4 regions of the Kosakonia cowanii JCM 10956 genome follow, and region 1 is predicted to be linked to each of the others. Evidence: predicted binding sites of a transcription regulator. Region 1 holds the regulator's gene; each other region holds the start of a gene.
What was found. Region 1 encodes Fur, which represses iron uptake genes when iron is present. Its sites were predicted from a motif close to ATAATAATGAGAACNACTATCAA; they were not measured.

Region 1 (4,915 bases):
GTAAAATCTCGGATGCGCTCTCGCCAATGTGCTTAGTATGGCTGGCAATGTAACTGTAGAGCTCATCATCAACTTCAATCGTTTTCATCTTAATCCAGTGCTATATAAAATCTGAATACAAGTATTGGGATTATAAAGTGAAATCCCAACAGCGGATAGGTACACCCCAGGATGGCGGCAAAACTCAGAGTAATGCTTAGCCTTGCAGCCGGGCGGCAGAATGTTCACCATAATAACCTAACCCGTTGGAGTGAAAAAAAGAACTTTGCCATGAAATTGAACACGCGCGCGCAAACTGCACAACATCCGCACAACAATTCCCCGATTGTGCTGGTTCACGGCCTTTTCGGCAGCCTCGATAACCTCGGCGTGCTCGCCCGTGACCTGGTACAGGATCACGATGTACTGCAAGTGGATATGCGTAACCACGGCGTGTCGCCCCGCTCACCGGAGATGAACTACCCAGCGATGGCGCAGGATCTGCTTGATACGCTGGATGCTCATCAGATTGAAAAAGCGACCTTTATCGGCCACTCAATGGGCGGCAAAGCGGTGATGGCGCTAACTTCACTGGCACCGGAACGCATCGACCATCTGGTGGCGATTGATATGGCGCCCGTGGATTATAAGGTGCGCCGTCACGATGAGATCTTTGCCGCCATCAACGCCGTTAGCGAGGCAAATGTTTCGTCGCGCCAGCAGGCGGCGGCGCTGATGCGCGAGCAGCTTGATGAAGAGGGCGTGGTTCAGTTTTTACTGAAATCCTTCGTCGACGGTGAGTGGCGTTTTAACGTGCCGGTGCTGTGGGATCAATATGCCAATATAGTGGGCTGGGAGAAAATCCCGGCGTGGGATAAGCCTGCCCTCTTCGTCTGCGGTGGCAACTCCTCTTATGTCACCGATGCCTACCGCGATGCGCTGCTGGCGCAATTTCCCCAGGCGCGGGCGTATGTCATTGCCGGTGCCGGGCACTGGGTGCATGCAGAAAAACCTGACGCGGTGCTGCGTGCCATTCGCCGTTACCTGGCAGAGTAAGGCCAACTGATTAAAAAGGCGGCGACCGGTCGTTTCAACGCGCCCGGTCGTTGGCGTGCCGATGTTGGTGATGTATGATGGCGCGCTATTCAGCCCGGGCAGCGGCCCGATTGCGTGTTTTCCCGTAGTATTCATATCATGGCTAAAGAACAAACGGACCGTACGACACTAGATCTCTTCGCGAATGAGCGTCGCCCGGGACGGCCGAAGACCAACCCGCTCTCGCGCGATGAACAGTTGCGCATTAATAAACGCAACCAGCTCAAACGCGATAAAGTTCGCGGGCTTAAGCGCGTCGAACTGAAACTGAATGCGGAAGCGGTGGAAGCCTTAAATGAGCTGGCCGAGGCGCGCGAGATAAGCCGCAGCGAACTTATCGAAGAGATGCTGCTGGCGCAGCTTAAAGCCCTGCGCGGATAGCGATTCTTCTGAATCATCGTCAAATTCCCCTTTTCATGTGGCATACAGTGCAGTCCGCGGCAATAGCTGTTTCCGCGTTCTTCTCTGTTCTGCTATGATTGCCCTTATCTGTGGGCTTAGCGCTCCCCCTATACTCATTAAGATTCAAGAGGTTATTTTACTCATGGCAATTACAGGCATTTTCTTCGGCAGCGACACCGGCAACACCGAAAACATCGCCAAAATGATCCAGAGCCAGCTTGGTAAAGACGTCGCCGATGTTCATGACATTGCCAAGAGCAGTAAGGAAGATATCGAAGGATATGACATCCTGTTGCTCGGCATTCCGACTTGGTATTACGGTGAAGCGCAGTGCGACTGGGATGACTTCTTCCCGACGCTGGAAGAGATTGATTTTAATGGTAAATTAGTAGCACTTTTCGGCTGCGGCGACCAGGAAGATTATGCTGAGTACTTCTGTGATGCGCTGGGCACTATTCGCGATATTATCGAACCGCGCGGCGCGACCATTGTGGGTCACTGGCCGACTGCCGGTTACCATTTCGAAGCTTCAAAAGGCCTGGCGGATGACGACCACTTTGTTGGTCTGGCGATTGACGAAGACCGCCAGCCAGAACTGACTGCCGAGCGCGTACAGAAGTGGGTGAAGCAGGTTTCTGAAGAGCTGCATCTGGATGAAATCCTGAACGCCTGATTTTTATGGCGCAATCTGCTGGTTGCGCCGTATCAATAGGTAAAAGCAATCGAAATAATTGCTACATTTTTTTAACTTTCCTATTCATCCCTGTACAATAAGCCCTGCTTAACGCGTTACGCTCGACCGGGAGTTGTCGGCGATACCACGTTTTAAAAGCTTACTTTACTTGAGGGCTTGCAGTTTTCATTTATACATGGCAGTTCTATAATGATACGCATTCGCCCGGGTGCATTCCTTATAACTTCCGAGAAGGAAGTGAATCGTATAGCAACAGGACAGATTCCGCATGACTGACAACAATACCGCATTAAAGAAGGCCGGCCTGAAAGTCACGCTTCCACGTTTAAAAATTCTGGAAGTGCTTCAGGAGCCGGATAACCATCATGTCAGTGCGGAAGATCTTTATAAGCGTCTGATCGACATGGGTGAAGAGATTGGTCTGGCAACGGTGTACCGCGTGCTGAACCAGTTTGATGACGCCGGGATTGTCACCCGTCACAACTTCGAAGGCGGCAAGTCCGTTTTTGAACTGACGCAGCAGCATCACCACGATCACCTTATCTGCCTCGACTGCGGTAAAGTCATCGAATTCAGTGATGATTCCATCGAATTGCGCCAGCGCGAAATCGCCGCTAAACACGGTATCCGCCTGACGAACCACAGTCTCTACCTTTACGGCCACTGCGCCGAAGGCGACTGCCGCGAAGATGAACACGCGCACGACGCAAAATAAGTTCTTCTGAATGTTAAAAGCCAACCGTCAGGTTGGCTTTTTTTATGCCTGTCGGCTGAGCGGCGCGTTAGAAGGTTACGCCGCTCAGGGTGGAAAGCGATCAAGCTTTCAGCGTGTCAACACGGCTGACGCGCCTGCCGTCCGGGCTTACGGTGCGCACCTGAATTTCTCCTTTAATCTGTGGACGGGATTCCGCTTCGTAGCGTTGCCACGTTTTGCCGCGATCGAGGGAGTACTCCACCACCAGCCCCGGGAAGCGGATGTTGACCTCCAGCACACCGTCAACAATTCGCGCCCCTGGCACCGGCAGACGATAATGGATGCCGGCTTTATCCAGCTTCGCCAGCTCGCGATGCCCTAACAGATTGGCAAAACGCTGCCAGTCAGCCGTAAGCGCTTTCTGATCGACCCACTGCGTCTCGCCGCCTTTGTATTCGCGGCCTGCCTGATAATCCAGCTCCCAGCTTGCGCGATGCCATGCCCGCTCAGCGACGGCGACCAGACGCGGATAGATCATATACTCCATCTGCTCATCCGTGCGCACCACTTCGCTCCACAACTCGGCGGAAAGCCCGTAGGCGCCTGGCCACGGCTTGTCTGATTTAGCGCTGAACGCGTTGCCATCACGGTCAACCGAGGTTTCCGCATTTTGCGGCATGTTGTCCGGCGCGAAGCTGAAGATTTTGCGCTCATCGCTGAAACGCGTCCCCCAGTAGTAACCGCTCTCATCAGGGTGAACTTCACTCGGGAAGTCGAGATAGACGTAGTCCGGGTTGGAGACCACCACGCGGAAGCCCTTATTCGCCCAATCGTTGACGGAATCGAAACCACCCCAGTAGAGCGCATCCCAGAAGTTGACATTCACATGTTGGGTGGCAAACACAGAAGCGTCTTTGGCATCTTTCAGCCCATCCTGCCACGCCTGCATCACATCGATGCCGTGCGCCTTAACCAGCTTGCTTACCTCTGCGCCAAAGTAGCTGGAGAGGTGTTCAACATCGCTCACTTTCCCGGCTTTGATCATCGCCTGGCAGGCCTCGGATTTCGCCCAAGGCTTATCTTGCTTGCTCTGATCGATGATGCCTTTACCCGGCTGCGGATTGTTCACATCCGTATAACCAGCGCCCAGGTAGATATTTTTTGCTTCATCGCCGCCAAAGTGCCAGGTGCGCAGCGGCAGACCCGCTTCTCTGTGCATCTGCAGGATTTCGCCCATCACCTTATCGACAAAGTTGCGCGAGGAGTCCAGGCACGGATTGAGGTAGCCGGTGCGATCGTAGAATTGTACGCCAGCGGTAACAGAGGTATCGGTCGGATCGAGCAGCCGATAGCGGCTCGCCTCGCTCTCATCCTTACCCTCTTTTATCAGGCGTTCGTAACGTGCTTCCATTGAGATCACCGCCGCGCGCGCATGGGCAGGCATGTCGATCTCCGGGATCACCTCAATGTGTCGCGCTTTGGCGTATTTGAGGATCTCGATGTAGTCGGCGCGGGTAAAGTACCCGCTGCCGTTGTTATCACGATCCGGACCCGAGCCCAGCTGCGGCAGCAGGCACTGCTTCTCGCTCAGATCGTGGCAGCGCTGGCTGCCAATCTCAGTCAGCTCCGGCAGCCCCGGAATTTCAATGCGCCACCCTTCATCGTCCGTCAGATGGAAGTGGAATTTATTCAGCTTGTAAGCCGCCATCTGATCCAGCAGGCGCAACACCGCCGCTTTGCTGTGGAAATTACGCCCGACATCCAGATGAATACCGCGATAGTCGAAGCGCGGCGCATCTTTCGCCGTCAGAGCGGGGAGCGTCATCGGCCCCTGCGCGGGGAGAAGCGAAAGCAGAGATTGCAGGCCATAGAACACGCCGCTCTGATCAAAACCGGTCACCACCGCCTCTTTATCATTGATACGCAGCTGATAGGCACCGTTGATCGCCTCGTCCCCCCTGAACGCTTTACGGGCAATCTCGGTACGTAGCGGATAACTCCCCTCTTCCACGCCGAGCATGGCGAAGCGCCCTTTGATGGCGTTTTGCGCA
Region 2 (4,915 bases), 630 kb from region 1:
CCATCAAGCGGCGTATATTTCCAGTTCTCATGCTTACGCGTCGGCAGGCCGAGACGCAGCATCTGCTGCAGGTGCTGCTCAGCCGTGGCCGAGTGCGCGCCTCTCTTTGTTTCAAACAGATGGTGCCACTGTTGCAGCGCGTTACTGCTGTTCTGTAAGCCAGCCATAGCCCTGCTCCTCCAGTTGCTTAACCAGCGTGAAATCGCCTGATTTCACGATGCGCCCCTGATACAACACATGCACAAAGTCCGGTTTGATGTAGTCGAGAATGCGCTGATAGTGGGTAACGATAATAAAGGCGCGCTTCTCATCGCGCAGCGCGTTAACCCCTTCGGCAACAATCTTCAGGGCATCGATATCGAGCCCCGAGTCGGTCTCATCAAGGATGCACAGCTCCGGCTCCAGCACTGCCATCTGCAGGATGTCGTTACGCTTCTTCTCGCCGCCGGAAAAACCGACGTTAACCGAGCGGGTCAGCAGATCTTCCGGCATCTTCAGCAGCTTGATCTTCTCTTCCATCAAATCCTGAAAATCGAAGCGATCCAGCGCCTCTTCGCCGCGATACTTACGCACCGCGTTGAGCGCCGTTTGCAGGAAGAACTGGTTGCTGACGCCCGGGATCTCCACCGGATACTGGAAGGCCATAAAGACGCCTTCGCCCGCACGATCTTCCGGTGACAGTTCCAGCAGATCTTTGCCTTTAAACTGCACGCTGCCGCCGGTTACTTCATAATCTTCACGCCCGGCAAGGGTCGCGGAGAGCGTACTTTTCCCGGAGCCGTTCGGGCCCATAATGGCGTGCACTTCGCCCGGACGCACCTCAAGGTTCAGGCCGCGCAGAATCGACTTATCTTCAACACCAACCTGCAAATCTTTGATACTTAACATTTATTATCCTTTAATTCTTAACCGACGCTGTGTTCAAGGCTGATAGCCAGCAGTTTTTGCGCTTCGACGGCAAATTCCAGCGGCAGCTCGGAGAAGACATCTTTACAGAAGCCGTTAACAATCATTGAGATGGCGTCATCTTCGCTGATGCCGCGCTGCAGACAGTAAAAGAGCTGATCTTCACCGATGCGCGAGGTGGTCGCTTCATGCTCCAGCTGCGCGCTGTTGTTGCGGCACTCGACATAGGGGAAAGTGTGCGCGCCACAATCAGGGCCAATCAGCATCGAGTCACACTGGGTGAAGTTTCGCGCGTTGGTTGCCGTCGGCATGATTTTCACCAGCCCGCGGTAGCTGTTCTGGCTCTTTCCGGCCGAGATCCCTTTCGAAATAATCGTCGATTTGGTGTTCTTACCGATGTGGATCATCTTGGTGCCGGTATCCGCCTGCTGATGCCCGCTGGTGAGCGCCACTGAGAAGAATTCGCCAATCGAGTTGTCGCCGCGCAGGATACAGCTCGGGTACTTCCAGGTGATCGCAGATCCGGTTTCTGACTGGGTCCACGACATTTTGCTGTTCTCCCCTTCGCACAGCGCACGCTTGGTGACGAAGTTGAGGATGCCGCCGGTGTTGTTATCGCCCGGGAACCAGTTTTGCACCGTGGAGTATTTCACTTCCGCATCTTTATGGATGATCACTTCCACCACCGCCGCATGCAGCTGGTAGCTGTCGCGCACCGGTGCAGAGCAACCTTCGATATAGCTGACGTAGCTCCCTTCATCCGCCACCAGAATGGTGCGCTCGAACTGGCCGGTCTTCTCCGCGTTGATGCGGAAATAGGTCGACAGCTCCATCGGGCAGCGCACCCCTTTCGGGATGTAGATAAAGGTGCCATCAGACGCGACGGCCGCATTCAGCGCGGCGAAGAAGTTATCGTTTGAAGGCACCACGGTGCCGAGGTACTTCTGCACCAGCTCAGGGTGATCGTGGATCGCCTCACCAAAGGAGCAGAAGATAATCCCCTGTTCGGAGAGCTTTTCGCGGTAGGTGGTGGCAACCGACACCGAGTCAAAAATGGCGTCAACCGCCACCTCTTTGCCTTCACGCACCGGCACGCCGAGCTGGTTAAAGGCCTCTTCGACCTCTTCCGTCAGCCAGGTATTGGCATTAGTTTGCTGCACTGCGCCGGGCTGCGAGGCGCAGGCGTCGTCGCAGTTGCCGCAGGAGGGCGCGGAGTAGTAGCTGTAATCCTGGTAGTTAAGCTTATCGTAATGGGCTTTTAACCAGTGCGGCTCTTCCATCTCCAGCCAGGCGTGAAAAGCGTTCAGGCGAAACTCCAGCATCCACTCAGGCTCATTGCGTTTCGCCGAAATAGCGCGCACGACCTCTTCGTTGATGCCTTTCGCCAGCTCATCCGTACTCAGCCGGGTGAAAAAGCCCTCTTTATAATTGATATTGCCGGTCCAGGTTTTGACATCGTCAGTTGCTTCAGTATTACGAGACATAGTACCGCCTATACCCCAAAGCTTTCGCCGCAGCCACACTCGTGCTGCGCTTTCGGGTTATTGAATTTGAAGATCTGGTTCAAGCCTTCGCGCACGTAGTCCACTTCGGTGCCATCGATAAACGGCATGGCCTGTAAAGGGACATAGAGGCGAGCGCCATCAGATTCGTACAGCAGGTCGTCGTCGTTCGGCTCGCTTACGGTGTCGAGCACATAACCGAAGCCTGCGCAGCCGGTCTGTTTAATGCCCAGCCGCACGCCAAGAAGGCCGGACTGTTTTTCGGTTAGTGCACGGATATGCTCCGCGGCAGCCGGCGTCAGGGTGAGCCCGCGCCATGCAAAATCTTCGGGGTTAAATGATTCCATCGTGTTACCTCACTTCATCTGAGCTGAAGGGCATAACGCTATGTTAGTGATAATAATTCTCACTTCAACCTTCTTACCGCAGGGTTATTCCCCCACGGGCCCTTTTTACAGCGTATCTGTTAAGCATAGACCCTGTTGAAAGGGTATAGAGCACGTTAAAAAAATGATTAATAAATTGATAAATAATGGCTTTAGCAAGCGTAACGCGTTAAATCGGTAAAAGCGCAAAAAATGTATAGGAAATGCCTATTTTTATTATAGGAAGGGCTTAAAGATGACCGCCCGCTGAAGAATAGGAATTTGCAGGCTCCCGAGGCGATCGATCTTTTATATGATGAGCGCACGTTTACCCCGCTCACGCCAACGAGCGCCCCTATAAGGAAAAGAGTGATGCAGACACCATCTACCCTGTCATATATCGATAGCGGCAGCGGCTTACCCGTCCTGCTTGGTCACAGCTACCTGTTTGATAAAACCATGTGGTCACCGCAGATGACCGCGCTCGCGAAGCAGTTTCGCGTCATCGTGCCTGACCTGTGGGGACATGGTGAATCCCCCGCGCTGCCCGCAGGGAAAAGCACCATGGCCGATCTCGCCGCCGATCATCTGCAAATTATGGACGCCCTTGGCATTGAGGAGTTTGCGATCGTCGGGCTGTCGGTAGGGGGAATGTGGGGCGCTGAACTCGCCGCAATGGCTCCGGAGCGGGTTAAAGCACTGATGCTGATCGACACCTTTGTTGGCAGTGAAACGGATGAGGCGCGTGAAAAGTATTTCGCGATGCTCAACGCCATTGACGCTGCAGGCACTCTTCCCCCGCCGCTGCTGGAGTATGTCGTTTCGCAGTTCTACTCGCACAATGCCGATCCGTCTGATGTGCAGGCGCTCAAGGCCCGGCTTGGCGCACTCAGCGCAGAGCAGCTGCGCGAGAGCATTGTTCCGCTTGGCAAACTCATTTTCGGGCGGCCCGATCGTATGGCGATGCTGGAAAAAATCAGCTGCCCGGTGCAGGTCGCCACCGGAGAGCTGGATTTACCGCGCCCGCCGCTGGAGGGTCAATTGATGGCGGAAAAAGTGGGCTGTGAATTTAGCCTCATCCCCAATGCTGCCCATATTAGCAACAGAGAAAACCCTGAATTTGTTACCCGGCTGATTATTGATTTCCTCACCCGTTACGCTTAATTGGCGTTGTTATCTTCCGGGTGCGTCTTTTTTCTTCCGGCGCGCCCGCGCTATTTTCATCATAATCGATGGTTTATTGGCAGCGCTGAGTTGGTGTTTAAACAATTAATGCTTTTATTACGGCATAAAAAACAAAACCAAGCGATCGCAGACCCATTTCGCGGCGGTTTTCTCAGACAGTATAGAAATAAATTTTTGATGTTTTATCAGCGATAACAAGAAGATAACAAAAACCCAAAACAAACCAACAGATAATAATATGCCGTTAATACAAATATTACGCCGATAACGCTAACCAATTATATAGATTTAAGCGATCGGTTTTGTAATAGCAATAGATAGAGACTATCAAACAGCGACAGATCGATCACTTAAAACAATTTTCAAATGTGATGATTGCGTAGGTAAAATTGCACTCTTGTATATTGGAAAAGTCCTGTTCTTTTGAGTAGGGAGCTTAATCAGGGAAATGAAATCAATAATAGTCGATATTGCTGATAAGAAACTTCTCGTGACGGCAGAATTTCTGCCGGTGACCGATCTGTCGGGGAAAAATATTCTTTGTTACCAGACGAGCGCGCGTTTTTTTGAATACAGCGATCGCCCTGCACTCCCCCGTCCGGTAGAGATAACATGCGGGCAGCCGCCGAGCGTGGCCGAATTTATTTTTACAACGCTGTGCCAGCTGGCGAAAAAGAAAGAGACGCTCTGTTTCTCTTTTACGTTACCGCCGCAGCGGCTGAACGATAGCGATTATCTCGCCACGCTTCATCATCTCTGCACCAGCCATGATGTTGCAGCGGAGCGTATCGAGATTGTTCTTGATAAGCGCATCGCGCACGCAGAGCTGCAAGAGAGCCTGCCCTTTTTGCGCGAGATTAAAGCGTACGGTTTTATGCTGGGGCTGCACAATCGCGCAGAGCACCTTCTGCAGAGTCGCGACAGCGAGTGGCAGAGCCTCTTTCCTGCCGTTAAAGG
Region 3 (4,915 bases), 360 kb from region 1:
TCAGCATGACCTGGATGATTCTCTGCCTTGCGGGCGCGGTAGCGGTCGGTTTCTTCGGCATTGCCTACTTTGATACCAACCCGTCGCTGGCGGGCGCGGTAAACCAGAATGCCGAGCGTGTCTTTATCGAACTGGCGCAGGTGCTGTTTAACCCATGGATTGCCGGTATCCTGCTCTCGGCGATCCTCGCGGCGGTGATGTCGACCCTGAGCTGCCAGCTGCTGGTCTGCTCCAGCGCGATTACGGAAGATTTCTACAAAGCGTTCCTGCGTAAAGGCGCTAGCCAGAAAGAGCTGGTGTGGGTTGGCCGTGCGATGGTGCTGGTGGTCGCGCTGGTGGCGATTGCGCTGGCGGCAAACCCGGAAAACCGCGTGCTTGGCCTGGTAAGCTATGCGTGGGCCGGTTTCGGCGCGGCGTTTGGCCCGGTGGTGCTGCTCTCGGTGATGTGGTCACGCATGACGCGTAACGGCGCGCTGGCGGGAATGATTATTGGCGCGGTCACTGTTATCGTCTGGAAACACTTCGGCTGGCTGGGCCTGTATGAAATTATCCCTGGTTTCATCTTCGGCAGCCTCGGCATTGTGGTCTTTAGCCTGATCGGTAAAGCGCCGTCTGCCGCTATGCAGCAGCGCTTCGCAGAGGCGGATGCCCATTACCACTCTGCGCCGCCGGTTCGCGCGCAGGCGAAGTAAGCACCCTTGTTAATAAAACCCGCTGCGGCGGGTTTTTTTGTTGCTAAATCATGAGGATTACGCTGATATCTCCCGACAACTAACCGTGAGGGCAGGGGAATGAAAACAATAAAAGTGGCTATGGCATTGATGGTGGCAGGTCTGTTGGCGGGCTGTAATGCACCGGCGCAAAAGCCGCAACCAATGGCGCAACAGTGCGCACCGGCGGATCGGATGGAGCAAACGACGCTCTATTTCGGCCTTAATCGCCCGGCAGGCAAAGCGATTACCGCCGAGGAGTGGCAGCAGTTTGTCGATGGTGACGTGACGCCGCGTTTTCGTGAGGGGTTAACGGTGTTTGATGCGCGCGGTCAGTGGCTTGGCAATAATGGCAAAGTGGCGCGGGAGCCGAGTAAAGCGCTGATGCTGATCCACGCTAAAGATGCGCAAAGCGATAAAAAGATTGATGAGCTGCGCGGAGTTTATAAATCACGTTTCGCCCAGGAGTCGGTGATGCGCGTCGATCAACCGGTCTGCGTACAGTTCTGACAGACTCCCTCTCCCGCAACGGGAGAGGGAAATCACACCTTAGAGCACTACGCCCGCAAATGCCGCGGAGAGCAGGCTCACCAGCGTCGCGCCATACACCAGCCGCAGGCCGAAACGTGAAACCGCATTACCCTGCTGCTCGTTCAGCCCCTTGATGGCACCCGCGACGATGCCGATGGAGGCAAAGTTGGCGAAAGAGACCAGGAAGACGGAAAGAATGCCCAGCCCGCGCGGGCTCATCTGCGCCGCAACCTTCTGCAGTTCAATCATCGCCACAAACTCATTCGCCACCAGCTTGGTTGCCATAATGCTGCCAGCCGGGAGCGCATCACTTAGCGGGATGCCGATCAGCCACGCCAGCGGATAGAAGACGTAGCCGAGCAACTGCTGGAAACTGATGCCAAACAGCGCTGAGAAGAGGGCGTTAACGGCGCTGATCAGCGCAATAAAGCCAATCAGCATCGCCAGAATAATCATTGCTACTTTAAAACCGGCAAGGATGTATTCACCGAGCATCTCAAAGAAGCTTTGCGATTCGTGCAGCTTCTCCAGCTTAATCTCCGCCTCTTCCTGCCCGCGCGATGGGTTAATCACCGACAGGATGATAAAGGTGCTGAACATATTAAGCAGCAGCGCCGCGACCACATATTTCGCATCGAGCATCGTCATATAGGCACCGACAATCGACAGCGATACCGTCGACATTGCCGTCGCCGCCATGGTGAACATCCGGCGCGAGGAGAGATCCGCCAGAATGCCTTTATAAGCAATAAAGTTCTCCGACTGGCCGAGGATCAGCGAACTGACGGCGTTGAAGGACTCCAGCTTACCCATGCCGTTAAGCTTCGAGAGCAGCGTGCCGATCAGGCGAATAAAGATCGGCAAAATGCGCCAGTGCTGCAAAATGCCAATCAGCGCCGAGATAAATACGATAGGGCAGAGGACGCCGAGGAAGATAAACGCCAGCCCTTTTTCGCTCATGCCGCCAAAGACAAATCCGGTCCCTTCGGCGGCGAATTTCAGCAGCACTTCAAAGAAGCCGGAGACATATTTAATCAGCGTTAACCCGCTCTGGGCATGTAAAAAGAACCAGGCCAGCGCCAGTTCGATCACAATCAGTTGCAGGATGAAACGAAACGGAATGCGCTTGCGGTCAAAACTCACCAGCCAGGCCAGCGCGAGGATCACCACCAGCGCCAGCAGAAAATGTAAAAAATTGAGCATAGTTGGGCGTAGCCAGGTAAACGAAACGGGCGTTTATTTAGCCACAGGCGTGAGGGACGGTAAACAGAAAGATAATGCTTCGTTAGCTAACTTTTTTCTGCTTTTCAACGGCTTCTGCATAAGGTGAGGGAGAGAGTCGTTAGCCTGCTAGCCGGTTACATCCGGTTATCATTCTCAACATATTTTTCGCTTGAGTTTCTTCCTGCCGTAATGATAATCACTATCAATGCAATTTACCTTTCTTTGCAACCATTGACGGTGCATAACACAAAGGCGGTTCTATGTTTGTCCCATTCCTTATTATGTTGCGTGAAGGCCTGGAAGCGGCGCTGATTGTAAGCCTGATTGCCAGTTATCTTAAACGCACCCAACGTGGACGCTGGATCAGCGTGATGTGGATCGGCGTGTTTCTCGCCGCCGCGCTCTGTCTGGGCCTTGGCATCGCCATTAATGAAACCACCGGCGAGTTCCCGCAAAGAGAGCAGGAGCTGTTTGAGGGAATTGTCGCAGCGATTGCGGTGGTGATCCTCACCTGGATGGTGTTCTGGATGCGCCGCGTGTCGCGCAACGTCAAAGTGCAGCTGGAGCAGGCCGTCGATACCGCGCTCGCACGCAGCAATAACCACGGCTGGGCGCTGATCCTGATGGTCTTCTTCGCCGTCGCCCGTGAAGGGCTGGAGTCGGTCTTCTTCCTGCTGGCGGCGTTTCAACAAGATGTCGGCATCTGGCCGCCGCTCGGTGCCGTGCTTGGCCTTGCCACCGCCGTGGTGCTCGGGTTTCTGCTCTACTGGGGCGGCGTGCGCCTCAATCTCGGCGCGTTTTTCAAATGGACCAGCCTGTTTATCCTTTTTGTCGCCGCCGGTCTTGCCGCTGGGGCAATCCGCGCTTTCCACGAAGCGGGCTTGTGGAACCACTTCCAGGATGTGGCCTTTGATTTAAGCAACGTGCTGACCACCCATTCGCTGACTGGCACGCTGCTGGAGGGTATTTTTGGTTACCAGGAGACGCCAAGCGTCAGCGAAGTGGCAGTCTACTTCCTCTATTTGATCCCGGCGCTGGTGCTGTTTGTCATGCCGCCGCGCGCTGGTGCGCAGCCCTCCCGCGCTGCGCCGTAAGCCTCTATAACGATTCTTAGTTACAACACACTTATAAAAGGGAAGGGTCATGGCAATTCTTTTTCGACGTAGCGCAGTACAACTCGGGGTCGCCGCGCTGATGGCGTGCGCGTTCGGGGCACAGGCAGCGGATGTGCCGCAGGTAAAAGTGACGGTGACGGATAAGCAGTGCGAACCGATGAACCTGACGGTCAACGCCGGCAAAACGCAGTTTGTTATCCTCAACCACAGCCAGAAAGCGCTGGAGTGGGAGATCCTTAAAGGCGTGATGGTAGTTGAAGAGCGCGAAAACATCGCCCCGGGCTTCAGCCAGAAGCTCACCGCCAACCTTCAGCCGGGCGAATATGAGATGACCTGCGGCCTGTTAACTAACCCGAAAGGGAAATTAGTGGTCAAAGGTGAAGCGACGGCTGACGCGGCGAAAGGTGATGCACTGCTGAGCCTTGGCGAAGCAATCACCGCCTATAAAGCCTATGTCGTTGGCGAAACCGCGCAGCTGGTCTCCGGCACCAAAGCCTTTACCGATGCAGTGAAAGCGGGCGATATCGAAAAAGCGAAAGCGCTCTACGCGCTGACGCGCCAGCACTACGAGCGCATTGAGCCGATTGCTGAGCTCTTCTCCGATCTTGATGGCAGCATCGATGCCCGTGAAGATGATTACGAGCAGAAAGCCGCCGACCCGAAATTCACCGGTTTCCACCGCCTTGAGAAGGCGCTGTTTGGCGACAACAGCGTCAAAGACATGGCGAGCTATGCCGATAAGCTCAATCATGATGTGCTTGAACTGCAAACCCGCATCAACGAGCTGGCTTTCCCGCCGTCAAAAGTGGTGGGCGGTGCAGCCGGGCTGATTGAAGAGGTGGCAGCGAGCAAAATCAGCGGCGAAGAGGATCGTTACAGCCATACCGACCTGTGGGATTTCCAGGCCAATATCGAAGGCGCGCAGAAGATTGTCGATCTGCTGCGCCCGCAGCTGCAAAAAGAGAACAGCGCGCTGCTTGCGAAAGTGGACGCTAACTTCAAGAAAGTGAATACCATTTTAGCGAAGTACCGCACCAAAACGGGCTTTGAGACCTATGACAAGCTGACCGATGCCGATCGTAATGCGCTGAAGGGGCCAATCACCACCCTGGCGGAAGATCTGGCGCAGCTGCGCGGCGTACTTGGACTGGATTAATAATGAAGCAGCATGAAGAAAACGACGTCAGCGAACCTTCGCGGCGTCGGTTGTTAAAAGGGATGGGCGCGCTGGGTGGCGCGCTTGCTCTCGCCGGCGGTTGTCCGGTCGCCCATGCGGCAAAACCGCAAAGCGCGCCGGGAACGCTCTCGCCCGACTCGCGTATGGAAAAGCAGCCG
Region 4 (4,915 bases), 350 kb from region 1:
AACTGATACTCCTGCCAGATGGCGGCATAATCCTTTGAAGATACAGGCATATTTTTCACGTCCTTTATGTGTCCTAACATCCCCGGCGCGCGCCGGGGGTAAAGAGGCTGCCGGATTAAAAATCAATATTGACGCCCAGCTGCCAGCTGCGTCCTGGCATCACGCTCAGCGCGTTGTCATAGCGATCCTGGAGGGTGCGCGTTTCCTGCGTCCGGCTGCTGAGGTAATCCCAATATTTGCGGTTGGTGAGGTTATAAACGCCGCCGTTCACCTTCACCTGCTTCGCCACCTGCCACCAGGCGCTCAGGTCGACAACCCCGTAACCGGGCACGCGCATGTAGCTGCTGCTGGCGCTGGCGACCGGTTCGCCGCTGTTCTGATAGGTTTCACGACCGGTCGCGGTGGCGCGCTTACCTTTGACAAAGGTGGCGGTCAGCGCGGTGCCGTAGCGTTTTGCCGGATCGTCCCAGCCGAGGCCGACAATCGCTTTCATCGGCGCGACGCTGTCGAGATCGCGGTAGGCATCGCCCATGTAGCGCGATTTGGCTTGCCCCTCGGCGTAGCCATAAGCGAGGGTTGCGCGCAGCCCTTCCGCCTGCTCAAACCAGCTACCGACATCGAACGTGGCGCTGATTTCACCGCCGTAGATAAAGGCCTTATCGCGGTTTTCCGCCTGATAGCTGGTGTAGATATTCGACGGCACGTTGGCAAAGTTGCCGGGGTTGTCGGCGCGGCGATAGCGGGTGTAGGCGATAAAGTTTTTGTAGCTGTTGTAGAACACTGCACTGCGCAGCTTCACGCCCTGCGCCACCTCGCCTTTCAATCCCCATTCGAGGTTATCGCTGGTTTCGGTTTTTAGCGCCGCGTTGCCGATCAGCGCATACTGCGCGCGCCCGGCATAGTTAGAGCCAAGATTCCAGGAGCCGTAGCGCTGGCTGGCACTGGGGAACTGTGCGCCGCGCCGGTATTGCAGATAGCTCATCAGACGCGGCGTGATGTCGTACTGGAAAGTGAGCGATGGCAGCCACTCGGTATCGCTGTTTTTGTGGTACAGCGCGTTAACATCCGTGGTGTTCAGCACGTTGCTGGTGGTAGTCAGGCTGCCGAGGTTTTCCGGCTTCATTGACTGATGCACCACGCGTAGGCCGGGAATGAGGGCAAAATCGTGCTCTCCGGCGGAGAAATTGATCTGATCCTGCACAAAAGCGCTGAGGATCTCGCGTTTGCTGTCCGCTTCAGGCTGCATGATCGCGCTGCGTGCGTTCGGCATTGGCTGCTGGTGGAATGGGCGCTGCGTTTTGCTGGCGCTGGCATTGAAGCCAGCGCGCAGATCGTGGCGGCCGAAGCTCTTCGCCAGCGCATGCTGAATGCCTATCGTGTCGGTATCGTAACTGGAGTAGACGGTACCCGGAATGCCGGTGGTGCTGTCCGGCATCCACGTGGCATCGTGCGCCTGGGTGCGCTGTAAATAGATCTTTGTCGAAGCGCTATCGACCCACGCATCGACCGGTGTCCAGTCATCTTTCAGGCTGATGGCCCAGCGCCGGGAGTAGCTGCTCTGCTGGGCGTTGCCAATGATGTTACTGCCGTCACGGTTCCAGGCGTCAAAGTGGGTATGCGTCGTTTTGTTATAGTACTCCGCCGTATAGGTCCGTTTGTGCGCCTCAGAGGCTTGCAGGATCCCGGAGAGCAGCAGCGCATCGGAGTGCCAGTTAGCGGGGTAAGCCCCGACTCTGTCGCTGTTATTGCGCGTTTGCTGGCCGTCGCGGCGGCTGTAAACCACAATGCCGCGCACTCTCTCATCCCCTGCCGCGGCCGTTACGCCGTTGTGCCAGCTGCGATCGCTGGAGTCGTAATCGCTCTGGTAACCCGCGTAGTAGTGCTTCGCCCCTTGCAGGTAGTCATTGGCGGATTTTGGCCGGAACGAGACATTGCCACCGATGGCAGTGTTGGCCTGTTCCGCAGACGTTGCGCCCGGCTGGATTGCCACGCTGCCGTAGAGGTAGGGGTCAATATAGTCGCGGCCAATGCCGAAGGTGTTAAGCCCGGCGCGCCCGGCGTAGCTGCGCCCGGTGGCCTCCGGCTGGGGAATGCCATCAACATCAATGCCGACGCGGTTACTCTCAAGGCCACGAATGTTATAGCCGGTGTAACCGCCGCGATCGAAGCCGCTCTTACCGTTGCCGGAACCGCCCCTTGCCCCGGTGGCACCAATCAGCGGTTCATACCGCATGATGGAGCCAAAATCATTCGCCCCGTTGCGTTGCAGAGTGTCAGCATTGATGGCGCGATCGCTCCCGGCTTTAAGCAATGGGGCTGGCGCGGTAATGACCATCTCTTCGGCACGTTCTTGTTCATCGCGTGGTGCGGTTTCTGCCGCAAAGCTTGCGCTGGGTGTAAGCGTTGTCAGTAATGAGGTGACCAGCACGCGGTTTCTGAAGCGTAGCCGGCAAAAAGGTGTAGTCGTCATAAGTGTGTGTGCCTTTGAATTATTATCATCGGGCTCACATCAACTCCCAGAACTCAGCGGAACCGTACACCAGCCGCACGGGCCAGGCATCAGCTCTCTGTTATGGTCAGGATAATAATGATAACCATTATCACTTGCAACGATTTCATAATCCCAACATTTTGCTTACACTTTGCGGACCCCTTTCCCTTCTGGTAACGAGAAGATGTCCACTAAACCTGCCATCACCCTGCACTACTGCGTACAGTGCAACTGGATGCTGCGCGCCAGCTGGATGGCGCAGGAGCTGCTCCATACGTTCAATACCGACTTGGGATCCGTGACGCTAATCCCCGGTACCGGGGGCATATTTGTCATCGAAGCCGATGGCAGCGTCATCTGGGATCGCAAGCAGGAGGGCGGCTTTCCCGATGCCGCAGAGTTAAAACGCCGCGTGCGCGACTGCTGCTTCCCGGAAAAACCGCTGGGTCATGTTGAAAAGCGCAGCGAGTAATCTACTGCGCGAAGGCCTGCCTCAGCGCACGGAACGCCGCCAGCTGCTGTGGAATAAGCTGGTGGCGTTCGTCACGGGCAACGAAAATTTTTAGCATCGCGCTGCCTGCGGCGTTGAAAAAGAGGATGGTGGCGGCGTCCATCGCCATAAATTTGCGTTCAATAAACGCGATATGGTAGCAGTGGTCGGCTTTGATATGACCCGATACCTGCTCTTTGCCCTGCAGGTTGAAGTAACCGTGGCTGTAAAATCCCGGCGGTAGCGCGATGCTGCACTCCAGGATCACATCTTCAGTGTGGATCAGGAGCAGCACCGTGCCCCAGGTGGTCACCTCTTGCCACACCTCATCAAAGTGGGTACCGGCAATCATCTTGCTGCCAGGCAGTTGGCGTACCACTTCAAGCAGCGTGGTTTGATAATGCCGGGCGACATGTTCAAGTATGCAATCCGGCTCGGTGTGCAAAAACTCCTGTAAGCTCTTCTCTGTCATCTCTCTCTCCTTTGACTTTCCCTTCGCCACCTCTCCACTGCAGCGATGAATGAGAATTACTATCATTTGTCTCGAGAAAAAACTGCGAGCTACCGCGCAATAAAAAAGGCCGCCGAAGCGACCTTGTAACTATTTTTTAACCGGTTGCGGTTTTTTGTCGCCGGATTCCGGCGCTTCGCGTGGATCGTCTTTTTCAATATTGAACACAAAACCTCCTTTTGCGAATGGATGTTTAGTAAATATAGCTAAGCCTTGCACTCTAAACCAGGCGGCAGAGGATTAAAAAAGCGCCATTGGCGGAGAATAATTAAGCTGAATCGGTTCAAAAAACCGTCGACATAGCTAAAAACGGCGTATTTTCAAATATTTATTCATGAAATAATTTATTCGTGAGCAGCGTAAAATTTCATTACAAATGCGGGTTTTAGCAGCTTATGCTGTTGCCCAATTGTGCATAGATCGCCAACTCATTGTTAGTAACGAAGATGCATTTGCATACCCTCAGGCGCAGATCGGATTTCCTGTACCTGAGGGATTTTTTTTGCCTGCAGCCGTTCAGGAAAATAATTAACCAAGGGAATTAATTTTATTTCTTTTGGGATCTACAAAACCGTACAAATAATTAAGCGAGCCGTTTCCGACTCGCTATCGTTTAAAAATTAAATTTTAAACTTCAGGTTAAAACAGCAACGGCACCACTATTTTTTATTGCTGCTGTTGCTATTCTGTCCGCCTTTCTTACCGGCTTCGGACGCGCGCTCTGGGTCGTTTTTAAAGTTCCCACCGCTCTGCTGTCCGCCTTTACGCCCTGCTTCTGAGGCTTTCTCACGATCTTCAGCGAAATTACCGGAACCGCCTCTATGCTCGGCCATGTTATTTCTCCATCTGTCGTTTCAAATATAATCAATATGACATCAGCGTCATATCAATCGCCTTTCATGATTAAGCCTGGCCATAAACATAATTTATGTCAAAGCGCAGCCGTTAATTAATATCGCGTTTATGCAATGCATATTTTTTATTTCAGCTATCCCACTGGTTAGCCGAGGAAAAATAGCGCAGCGGGAGGCTAAATTTATTTTACGGCTGCGTTTAGTGTACTAATCACACAGCTTGCCGCGAGCCTGTCGTGACAGGCTCTGCCAGGGCTGGCATTTGCTTTTGTTATAATATAACATTTCAATTTATGACAAACGTAACCAGGGAGTGATCACGATGATGAAGAAAACGGCTTTTGCTTTGGCGATGGGCGCGCTGCTGATGAGCACGCAGGGCTTTGCCCATGGGCATCACCACGGCAAACCGCTGACGGAAGTGGAGCGTAAAGCGAGCGAAGGGATTATTGATGATAAAGATGTGAAAGATCGCCCGCTCTCGGACTGGGATGGCGTGTGGCAATCCATTAACCCTTACCTGCTGAACGGCGATCTCGATCCGGTGCTGAAGAAAAAGGCGCAGCACG

Region 2: sufA (Fe-S cluster assembly scaffold SufA) is a predicted target of Fur. The motif match lies at 2,796-2,818, and genes of this name have one in related genera.
Region 3: efeU (iron uptake transporter permease EfeU) is a predicted target of Fur. The motif match lies at 2,649-2,671, and genes of this name have one in related genera.
Region 4: BWI95_RS10610 (TonB-dependent receptor domain-containing protein) is a predicted target of Fur. The motif match lies at 2,582-2,604, and genes of this name have one in related genera.

Annotation. Positions count from the first base shown of each region.
Region 1 is NZ_CP019445.1:2,607,568-2,612,482, reverse strand. Features, by position in the region: gene seqA (replication initiation negative regulator SeqA) at 1-88, opposite strand, end outside; gene ybfF (esterase) at 271-1,035, shown strand; gene ybfE (LexA regulated protein) at 1,174-1,455, shown strand; gene fldA (flavodoxin FldA) at 1,619-2,149, shown strand; gene fur (ferric iron uptake transcriptional regulator) at 2,439-2,885, shown strand; partial or broken gene BWI95_RS12265 (beta-N-acetylhexosaminidase) at 2,986-4,915, opposite strand, start outside.
Region 2 is NZ_CP019445.1:3,239,352-3,244,266, reverse strand. Features, by position in the region: gene sufD (Fe-S cluster assembly protein SufD) at 1-167, opposite strand, end outside; gene sufC (Fe-S cluster assembly ATPase SufC) at 142-888, opposite strand; gene sufB (Fe-S cluster assembly protein SufB) at 906-2,390, opposite strand; gene sufA (Fe-S cluster assembly scaffold SufA) at 2,399-2,755, opposite strand; gene BWI95_RS15295 (alpha/beta fold hydrolase) at 3,146-3,937, shown strand; gene BWI95_RS15290 (EAL domain-containing protein) at 4,407-4,915, shown strand, end outside.
Region 3 is NZ_CP019445.1:2,966,244-2,971,158, forward strand. Features, by position in the region: gene putP (sodium/proline symporter PutP) at 1-692, shown strand, start outside; gene BWI95_RS13920 (DUF3574 domain-containing protein) at 792-1,220, shown strand; gene BWI95_RS13925 (NupC/NupG family nucleoside CNT transporter) at 1,260-2,444, opposite strand; gene efeU (iron uptake transporter permease EfeU) at 2,726-3,559, shown strand; gene efeO (iron uptake system protein EfeO) at 3,609-4,736, shown strand; gene efeB (iron uptake transporter deferrochelatase/peroxidase subunit) at 4,739-4,915, shown strand, end outside.
Region 4 is NZ_CP019445.1:2,254,363-2,259,277, reverse strand. Features, by position in the region: gene BWI95_RS10615 (hemin-degrading factor) at 1-50, opposite strand, end outside; gene BWI95_RS10610 (TonB-dependent receptor domain-containing protein) at 116-2,470, opposite strand; gene BWI95_RS10605 (Rdx family protein) at 2,676-2,963, shown strand; gene hutX (heme utilization cystosolic carrier protein HutX) at 2,965-3,453, opposite strand; gene BWI95_RS10595 (con-10 family general stress protein) at 4,152-4,325, opposite strand; gene zinT (metal-binding protein ZinT) at 4,672-4,915, shown strand, end outside.